Regions from separate parts of the Streptomyces sp. NPDC001513 genome, predicted to be linked through region 1. Evidence: riboswitches for the same ligand, from Rfam matches in the RefSeq annotation. Region 1 holds a riboswitch; the other holds the start of a gene.
What was found. A riboswitch is a leader RNA that binds a small molecule or an ion and turns the genes downstream of it on or off. The one in region 1 is predicted to bind guanidine.
Positions count from the first base shown of each region.

Region 1 (4,325 bases):
CAGTTCCCCGAGCCCGGCAAGGTCCGCGCGGCCGCGGGCCTGTCCGGCCAGCGCGGCTACCTCGTCGAAGCGATCAAGGACTACATCGTCGAGAACAAGATCCTCGACGACAAGACCCTCGCCGAGGGCGGCTACCGGATCACCTCCACCATCGACAAGCGCCGCCAGACCGCCTTCGTCGAGGCCGTCGACGACCAGATGATGAGCAAACTCGAGCCGGAGACGCGCAAGGCGGACCGGCTGGTGCGGGCCGGCGGGGTCTCCATCGATCCGGCCACCGGCAAGGTCGTCGCCATGTACGGCGGCGTCGACTACACCAAGCAGTACGTCAACAACGCGACCCGGCACGACTACCAGGTCGCCTCCACCTTCAAGCCGTTCGTCTTCGCGTCCGCCGTCGAGAACGGCTCCCGCACCCAGGACGGCCGCCGGATCACCCCGAACACGATCTACAACGGCGACAACCGGCGCCCCGTCGTGGGCGGCCGGATCCGCTTCAGCCCCGAGAACGAGGGCCAGATCTCGTACGGGAACATCACCGTCAACACCGCCACCGACCTCTCCGTCAACGCCGTGTACGCGCAGATGGTGGTCGATGTCGGCACCGGCAAGGTCAAGAAGACCGCCGTCGACCTCGGCATCCCCGAGGACACCCCGAACTTCGTCACGGGCCCCGCCATGGCGCTCGGCACGATGCAGGCCAGCGTCCTGGACATGACCCAGGCCTACGCGACCCTCGCCGACCACGGCCGACGCACCCCGTACACCTTCCTGGAGAAGATCACCAAGGGCGGCGACACGATCGGCCTGCCCGAGCGCACCCCCACCCAGGCCATCAGCCGCGAGGCCGCCGACACCACCACGTCCATGCTGGTCAGCGTCGTGGACAACGGCACCGGTACGGCGGCCCTCGCCGCCGGCCACCCGGCCGCCGGCAAGACCGGCACGGGCGAACTGGACCGCTCGGCCTGGTTCGCGGCCTACACCCCGAACCTGGTCACGGTCGTCTCGATGATGGGCCAGGACCCCGACACCGGCACCCTCCAGTCGCTCTACGGGGCCCTGGGCGAGCCCCGGATCGGCGGTGGCGGCTACCCGGCCCGGATCTGGGCCGCGTACACGAAGACCGCGCTGGAGGGCACCGACCCCGTCGACTTCGATCTGGAACTCCAGCCGGGCGCGGCGCAGCCCCCGCCACCGCCCTCCCCCGAGTCCAGCCCCCCGCTGGAGACGCCGGACGACGAACTCACGCCCACGCCTCCGCTACGGCCGAGCCCGCCGACGGGCGGCCGCGACAACGGCGGCCAGAACCAAGGGGGTCAGGACAACGGGGGCCGGACGCAGGGCGGCCAGAACCAGGGAGGACAGAACAACGGCGGCCAGGACAACGGCGGCCAGAACCAGGGCGGGCAGAACAACGGGGGCCAGGACAACGGCGGCCGGACGCAGGGCGGCCAGGACAACGGCGGCACCACCCAGGGCACCCAGGGGACGACGACGGGCACCCAGGGCGCCGACGGCGGGCCGGCCGAAGGCCTGCGCCCTCCGCCGTCGGCGTTCCTGGAATGACCGACCGCCGGACCGCCGGCTCGGGCGGTCAGTGACCGGAGGTCACCTTCAGCCCCACCACGGCGACCAGCAGCAGACAGATGAAGAAGATCCGGGAGGCGGTGACGGGCTCGCCCAGCACCGCCATGCCGAGCACGGCCGCGCCGGCGGCGCCGATGCCCACCCACACCCCGTACGCGGTACCGATGGGCAGGGTCTTCGCGGCGTAGGACAGCAGCACCATGCTGGCGACGATCCCGGCGCCCGTGAACACACTGGGCCAGAGCCGGGTGAAGCCCTCGGTGAATTTCATGCCGATCGACCAGCCGACTTCGATCACACCGGCGACAAGAAGAAGAACCCAGGCCATGACGGCACCTCCGAGACGATGAGCGATACGGGGTGCGTCGTCTTGTCGTACCCGGTACGGCGCGTCTCGTCGGGTTCTCCTCCACCGTAGCAAAAGGCAGCGAAAAGGGCCGGTGACCAAGGCCACCAGCCCTTCCTCTGCTCAGCTGGGGAGCGGATGCACGCTCACAGGTACAGACCGGTGGAGTCCTCCGACCCCTCCAGCCGCTCCGCGGCCACCGCGTGCAGGTCCCGCTCGCGCATCAGCACGTACGTCGCGCCCCGCACCTCGACCTCGGCACGGTCCTCGGGGTCGTACAGGACCCGGTCCCCGGGCTCGACCGTCCGTACGTTCTGCCCGACCGCGACCACCTCGGCCCAGGCCAGCCGCTTGCCCACCGCGGCCGTCGCCGGAATCAGGATGCCGCCGCCCGAGCGCCGCTCGCCCTCCGGCAGGTCGGACTTCACGAGCACGCGGTCGTGCAGCATGCGGATGGGCAGCTTGTCGTGGGTGGTGTTGTCGCTCACGCCCCGAACCTACCTGTCCGCGCCCGCCCCGTGCCGCTCAGGGTCACGCGCGCCTGCGTCGTGCCGACAGGACAAACACACCGACCACACCCACCGCGAGCAGGGCGACCGGCACGATCCGCTCGGGACGCGGAGTCCCGTCGTCGTGGCGCAGGCTGTCCCGGAGATCCGTCACGACACGGTTCACCGCGGCGAAGGCGCGCCCGGCCGTGTGGTCGACGGTCGAGACGACCTTGGCCCGCGCATCCCCGATGATCGTCTTCGGGTGCACGCGCACGCCGATCTCGTCGAGCGTCTCGGCGAGCTGCTCGCGGCGGCGGACGATGTCCGCCTCGATCTGTGCGGGGGTCCTGGCTTCGGGCACCGCGCTGCCTCCGTCGTCGTGGTCCGGTGGGGGGTAGTCCCCGGTGAACAGTCTGTCAGCTTAGTCTCGAGACGTACCGATCCCCTCTTGAGGAGACTGTCCAGATGAGCGAGCGACTCCAGCCGGGCGACACCGCCCCCGCCTTCACCCTGCCCGACGCGGACGGCAACGAGGTCTCGCTCGCCGACCACAAGGGCCGCAAGGTGATCGTCTACTTCTACCCGGCCGCCCTGACCCCTGGCTGCACCAAGCAGGCCTGCGACTTCACGGACAATCTGGACGTCCTGGCGACGGCCGGCTACGACGTCATCGGCGTCTCCCCGGACAAGCCGGAGAAGCTCGCGAAGTTCCGCGAGAAGGAGCACCTGAAGGTCACCCTGGTCGGCGACCCGGAGAAGGAGACCCTGACGGCGTACGGCGCGTACGGCGAGAAGAAGCTGTACGGCAAGACGGTCACCGGGGTCATCCGCTCCACGGTGGTCGTCGACGAGGAGGGCAAGATCGAGCACGCCTTCTACAACGTCAAGGCCACGGGCCACGTAGCCAAGATCATCAAAGACCTGAACATCTGACCACCCCCCACCCCGCCGCAGCGGCCCGCCCCGAATCCGGCGCGGGCCGCTCCGCTTATCCGCCGAAACCGGCCGTAACCGGCCACCCATCGGCCCGTTACTCCATACGAGCGCCGCACACGCGGCCGCACGGGAAGGGGCCGGAATGGCGACAAGGCGCTACACGAAGGAACGGCTCAGCGAAGCGGCGAGGACATCGCGCACGTTGTCGGAAGCGCTGGAGCAATTGGGGGTGGACCCGAAGGGCGGCTCGCGGCGCTACGTCCGCGACCTCATGCGGCAGCTGGGAGTGGACGCCTCCCACTTCGAACGAGAGGGGGTCAAGTGGACCAAGGAGGTCTTGACGGAGGCCGTGACCGCCTCAAAGAGCATGTGCGATGTGCTCCGACACCTCGGCCTCGACGTCGTGGGCGGCCACCACACGCACATCAGCCGCAAGGTGAAGTCCTTCGCCATAGACACCTCCCACTTCGCACCTGCGCCGCGATCGGAGCGGACGCGCGAGAACCGGAGGCGGCGCGCCCCCGAGGAGGTGCTCCGAGAGGATCGGTCCGCGACCGCCGTGAGGGTGCCCAGCTCCCGACTGCGGCGTGCACTGCTGGAGTGCGACGGCGAGGAACAGTGCGCCCTTTGCGGCATGGAGGCCGTCTGGCTGGGGAACCCACTCCAGCTCGAGGTCGACCACATCAACGGCGACTGGCGCGACAACCGAGCGGAGAATCTGCGCTTCCTCTGCCCCAACTGCCACTCCACGACCGACACATATCGTGGCCGGGCGAAGGGGCGCCGATGAGCGGCCGGGTCCGCTGGACCCGGCCGGTCCTGGCCCGAGCAGCGGCCCTCTGCGCGGACATCGATGAGGTCATCACCCACCTGGGTGCGGAGCCTCACCCACGGCTCGGCCCGTACCTCCTGCGCCGTTTCCGTGAGTACGGCATCGACATCTCCCATTTCAGGCGGAGGCC
Region 1 covers NZ_JBIAVU010000010.1:267,235-271,559, forward strand. The annotation lists gene ACFYZ4_RS23695 (transglycosylase domain-containing protein) at 1-1,569, shown strand, start outside; gene ACFYZ4_RS23700 (multidrug efflux SMR transporter) at 1,598-1,918, opposite strand; guanidine-III (ykkC-III) riboswitch at 1,950-2,019, opposite strand; gene ACFYZ4_RS23705 (co-chaperone GroES) at 2,083-2,424, opposite strand; gene ACFYZ4_RS23710 (DUF3618 domain-containing protein) at 2,468-2,788, opposite strand; gene bcp (thioredoxin-dependent thiol peroxidase) at 2,893-3,360, shown strand; gene ACFYZ4_RS23720 (HNH endonuclease signature motif containing protein) at 3,506-4,153, shown strand; gene ACFYZ4_RS23725 (HNH endonuclease) at 4,150-4,325, shown strand, end outside.

Region 2 (4,325 bases), on a different contig from region 1:
TGGCCGCCGGGTACGAAAAGGCCCGTGAAGGCGGCCGGGTCCGCTTCCGCGGACGCTGCGGACTCCGCGTGTTCCGCGGACTGCGCGTACGAGGAGGGGGCGAGGAAGTGGGGGTCCTCGGTGAGGCGCCGGTAGGCGGCCAGTTCGGCGCGGCGGGTCATCAGCCAGGGCGACAGCCAGGAGAACCCGAGGTCCGTGAGCCGGGGGTCGGCGAGCGCGACCTTCCCGCCGGGGGTGGCGAACCGCACCTCGAAGCCGGCGTCCCGCAGCGCGGCCCAGGGCACCGCCGCCTCGGTGGGGTCGTAGTCGCCTGCGGGAAGCAGGAAGAGGATCACGGTGTACTCCCTCGGTGTCCGAAGGCCGACCTTAGGAGCGGTTTGCGGCGCCGTCATTGACTCCGGCGGCCAATCCCTTGACTCCCCGAACCCGCTCCCCGGACCCGTTCTCCGGACCCATCCGCCGCTGGCGTCCCCCGGACGGTGTTGACGGGGATGGTGTGCCCGCATTGACTGGCGGCCGTGTCCGCCACCGAGTCGCCCTCCGTCACCGCGTGTTACGCCCTCGCCGTCCTGAACGCGACGGCCGAGGGCGAAAGCGGGTCGTCCGGTTCCTGGGCCCTGCCCACGGACCGGCTGGAGTACGGCGAGATGCGCGCGCTCTGGGACACGGTGCTCGACGCGGGGGATGCCGGCCCGCACACCGGGCTCCTCGTGGGCGCCCGCATCCGGCCCGAAGGCCTGCACATCCTGGGTCACCTCGTCCTCACCTGCGCCAGCCTCGCGGACGCCGCGCGGGCGGCCGAGCGCTACCACCCGCTGGTGAGCCAGGCGGGCACGGTGACCCTGCACCGCGGCGGGGGCGTCGGCCGGATCCGCTACCGGCCGACCGTCGCCCCGGCCACCATGCACCCCCAGCAGGTGGAGGCGGTCGTCAGCATCATGGTGCGGGCGGCCCGCTGGATCGCCGGCGACGACTGGGCGCCCCTGGCCGTGTCGTTCGCCCACCCCCGGGCGGGCTCGGCCGAGCCCTACGCCCGCGTCTTCGGCTGCCCCGTCACCTTCGACTCCCCGGAGACCGCGATCACGGTCGCCGACGAGGACCTCGACCGGCGCCGCCCCCTCTACGATCCGGCGCTCAACTCCCTGCACCGGGCCTACGCCGACCGGCTCCTGCACCGGCTGTCCGCGGCCCCGACCGTGGCCGAGCACGTGCGGCAGTGGCTGGAACACGCCGCGCTCGAGGACGCGGGCCCCGGGGGCCCCGCCAAGGAGCTCAGCCTGAGCGTCCGGACCCTGCGCCGGGCCCTGCACGCCGAGGGCACGTCGTGGCGCGCCCTCCTCGACTCGGCCCGACACGGCCGGGCCAGGCGGCTGCTGGAGACCACGCCCCTGCCGCTGGACCGGATCGCCCCTCTCGTCGGCCTGAGCGGCGCGACGGCCCTGGTCCGCGCCTTCACCCGGTGGGAGGGCATGCCTCCCGGGGCGTACCGCGTCCGGCGCCGGCCCGCGCCCCCGGATCGTGACGGGGCCGGCCGCGGGTGAGGCACCTCACCGCGGGCGGGGCGCCGGCCGAACGCCTCCGTTGCTAGATTGTCCGGCGGCCGGCTCCAAGGCCCCGGACGAGATGCGCCGTACCCGGTCACGCACGACGACGCGCGAGATGCTGCACGAGCAGCGCCTTACGCTGTCCGCACCCGGGCAGCGTCCTCGTCGAGCAGGATGGGCCGAACGCCATGACCGTGCCACTCACCAGCAGCCTGTACCGGACGACCGCGCATGCCGCGGGAGGCCGTACCGGGTCCGTCCGCACGGACGACGGGCGCCTGGACGTCCGCCTCGCCCCGCCGCGCAAGAAGGTCCCCGGGACCACCAACCCGGAGCAGCTGTTCGCGGCCGGTTTCGCCGCCTGCTTCACCTCCGCGCTCGCGGAGGTCGCCGCCGAGTTCGGGGCGGACGCCACCGCCGCGCGCGTGGCCTGCGAAGTGCGGCTCGGCACCACGGACACGCCCGCGGGCTACGGCCTCGCGGTGGCCCTCACCGTCAGCCTGCCGGGGTGGCGGGCGGTGGACCTCCAGCCGCTGCTGCACCGCGCGGACGCGGTCTGCCCCTACTCCCAGGCCGTACGCGGCAACGTACCGCTGACGCTGCTGGCCGTGGACGACCCCGCCGCCGATGACCGCGCCTGAGCCGGTGCCGGCGGGTCCCGTCCCGGGCGGACCCGGCATCCCGGTGCCCGAGTACGGCGCCTGGCTGCGGCGCGGCATCAGCCGCGACGGCGGGCCCCTGATCGAGGACGACGAAGTGGTGTGGCTGCAGGCCGGGCCGTACTACGCCGACAGCCGGGGCTTCGCCGGTACGACGTCCTTCGACGGCTCCCGGGTGCGCTTCCACCACGTCACGGGCGAGCCCGGCGAGGACACCGGCACCTTCCGGCGGGAGGGTGCGGACCTCGTCGAGTGGGGCACCAACCCGGACGGCGGCACCTTCCTGGAGGTCTGGACCCCGCTGCCCGGCGCCGACGGTGTCACCGGCTCCTGGTCCGGCCCTGACCACCACGTGGTGCGCGTCGGCCGGCACGTGGTGCACGTCGACTCCCGTACGGGTACGTACTGGCGGCTGTGACTCCGCGAGGGGCGCCGTGCCCGGCCGCCGGCGTCACGGTGCGTCGGCTCCCCGCGCGCCGGCGTCACGGTGCGTCGGACGAGTCCCGTCGCGTGCGGGTGTCGAGGACCCCGGCAGTGAACTCCGCCAGCTGCGCGCGCAGTTCCTCGCGCGGCACCCCCTTGTCTCCGACCAGGTAGGCGACGAGGTCGGCCCGGGTGGCGGCGAGCAGGGCGTGGGCGGTGAAGCCGGTGTCGGCCGGGCCCGGGATCTGCTCCAGCAGGTCCCGGAGCAGGGCGTGCCACCGCTCGTAGTGCGCCGTCCGGTAGGGGCTGTCCGCGCCGGTTCCCTCCAGGGCGAGCGCGAGGTGGCGGTTGTCGAGCTTGAAGCACAGGACGGCGTCCAGCAGGGCGGGCACGCGCCGGCGCGGCGGGGTGGTGGGCCCCAGCGGTGGCGGACCGTCCTCGACGGCGCTCCTGACCGGTTCGAGCCGTGCCTCGTACAGCGCGCCGATCAGCCCGGTGCGGTCGCCGAAGGCACGGAAGAGCGTTCCCTTGCCGACGCCCGCCGCTGCCGCGATATCGGCCATCGTCACGTCCTCGGGGCTCCGGCAGTGGGTGAAGAGCTCGTCGGCGGCGGCGAAGACGGCTGCCCGGTTGCGGGCCGCGTCCTTGCGGGGGCTGCGCTGTTCGGTCATCGATTCCTCCGGTTGCAATGCGGACCGGCGGTCCGTATCGTTCACCGAAGAAACGGACCGCTGGTCCGTATCGTACGGGACGGAGTACCCCCATGCCCACGACCACCGCACCGGCGGATCTGTACCGCCACGGCCTGCGCCTGCTCCTGGCCAAGGACATTCCCGGCTGGGTCGGCCTCTGGGCCGACGAGGGCGTGATGGAGTTCCCCTTCGCTCCCCCGGGATGGCCCGCACGGCTGGACGGCCGGGAAGCCATCGCCGCCTACATGCGCGACTACCCCGACCACATCGACCTGCACGACTTCCCCGACGTACGGATCCACGAGAGCACCGAGGCCGGGACCATCGTGGTCGAGATGCGCGGTGTGGGCCGCCTCGTCGCGACGGACAGCCCCTTCGACATGACGTACATCGCCGTCGTGACCGTCCGGGACGGACGGTTCACCTCCTACCGCGACTACTGGAACCCCCTCGCCGTCCAGGCGGCCGGGACGGACTTCACGGGGAGCGGCGCCCGATGAACCCCACCGGAACCACCCTGGTCATCGGTGCCACCGGCACCACCGGCGGCCGGACCGCCGCGCAGCTGATCGCCGCCGGCCACCGGGTCCGGGCGGCCGGCCGTCGAGCCACCCCGCTCCCGGGAGCGGACCCGGTCCGCTTCGACTGGTACGACGCCACCACCTTCGGCGACGCCCTCGACGGGGTCGACCGCGCCTACCTCGTCCCGCCCGTCGGCGATCCGGACCCGGCCGCGGTCATGCTGCCCTTCCTCCGGGAGGCCCGCGCCGCCGGCGTACGCCGCGCCGTCCTCCTCAGCTCCTCGGCCATCCCCGAGGGCGGCCCGGCGGTGGGGGCGGTGCACCGGGCGCTGCCCGGCCTGTTCGAGCAGTGGGCGGTCCTGCGGCCCTCCTGGTTCATGCAGAACTTCACCGGCACGCACGCACACGCCGACAGCATTCGCGCCGAAGGGCTCATCCGGACGGCGGCCGGGACCGGCCGGGTCGGCTTCGTCGACGCCGACGACA
Region 2 covers NZ_JBIAVU010000016.1:195,773-200,097, reverse strand. The annotation lists gene ACFYZ4_RS32155 (type 1 glutamine amidotransferase domain-containing protein) at 1-335, opposite strand, end outside; gene ACFYZ4_RS32150 (AraC family transcriptional regulator) at 519-1,541, shown strand; guanidine-III (ykkC-III) riboswitch at 1,600-1,657, shown strand; gene ACFYZ4_RS32145 (Ohr family peroxiredoxin) at 1,733-2,185, shown strand; gene ACFYZ4_RS32140 (hypothetical protein) at 2,172-2,621, shown strand; gene ACFYZ4_RS32135 (TetR/AcrR family transcriptional regulator) at 2,686-3,297, opposite strand; gene ACFYZ4_RS32130 (nuclear transport factor 2 family protein) at 3,390-3,818, shown strand; gene ACFYZ4_RS32125 (NAD(P)H-binding protein) at 3,815-4,325, shown strand, end outside.
Region 2: it holds a riboswitch for guanidine, as region 1 does, so the genes downstream of both, ACFYZ4_RS32145 (Ohr family peroxiredoxin) here and ACFYZ4_RS23700 (multidrug efflux SMR transporter) in region 1, are expected to answer to the same signal.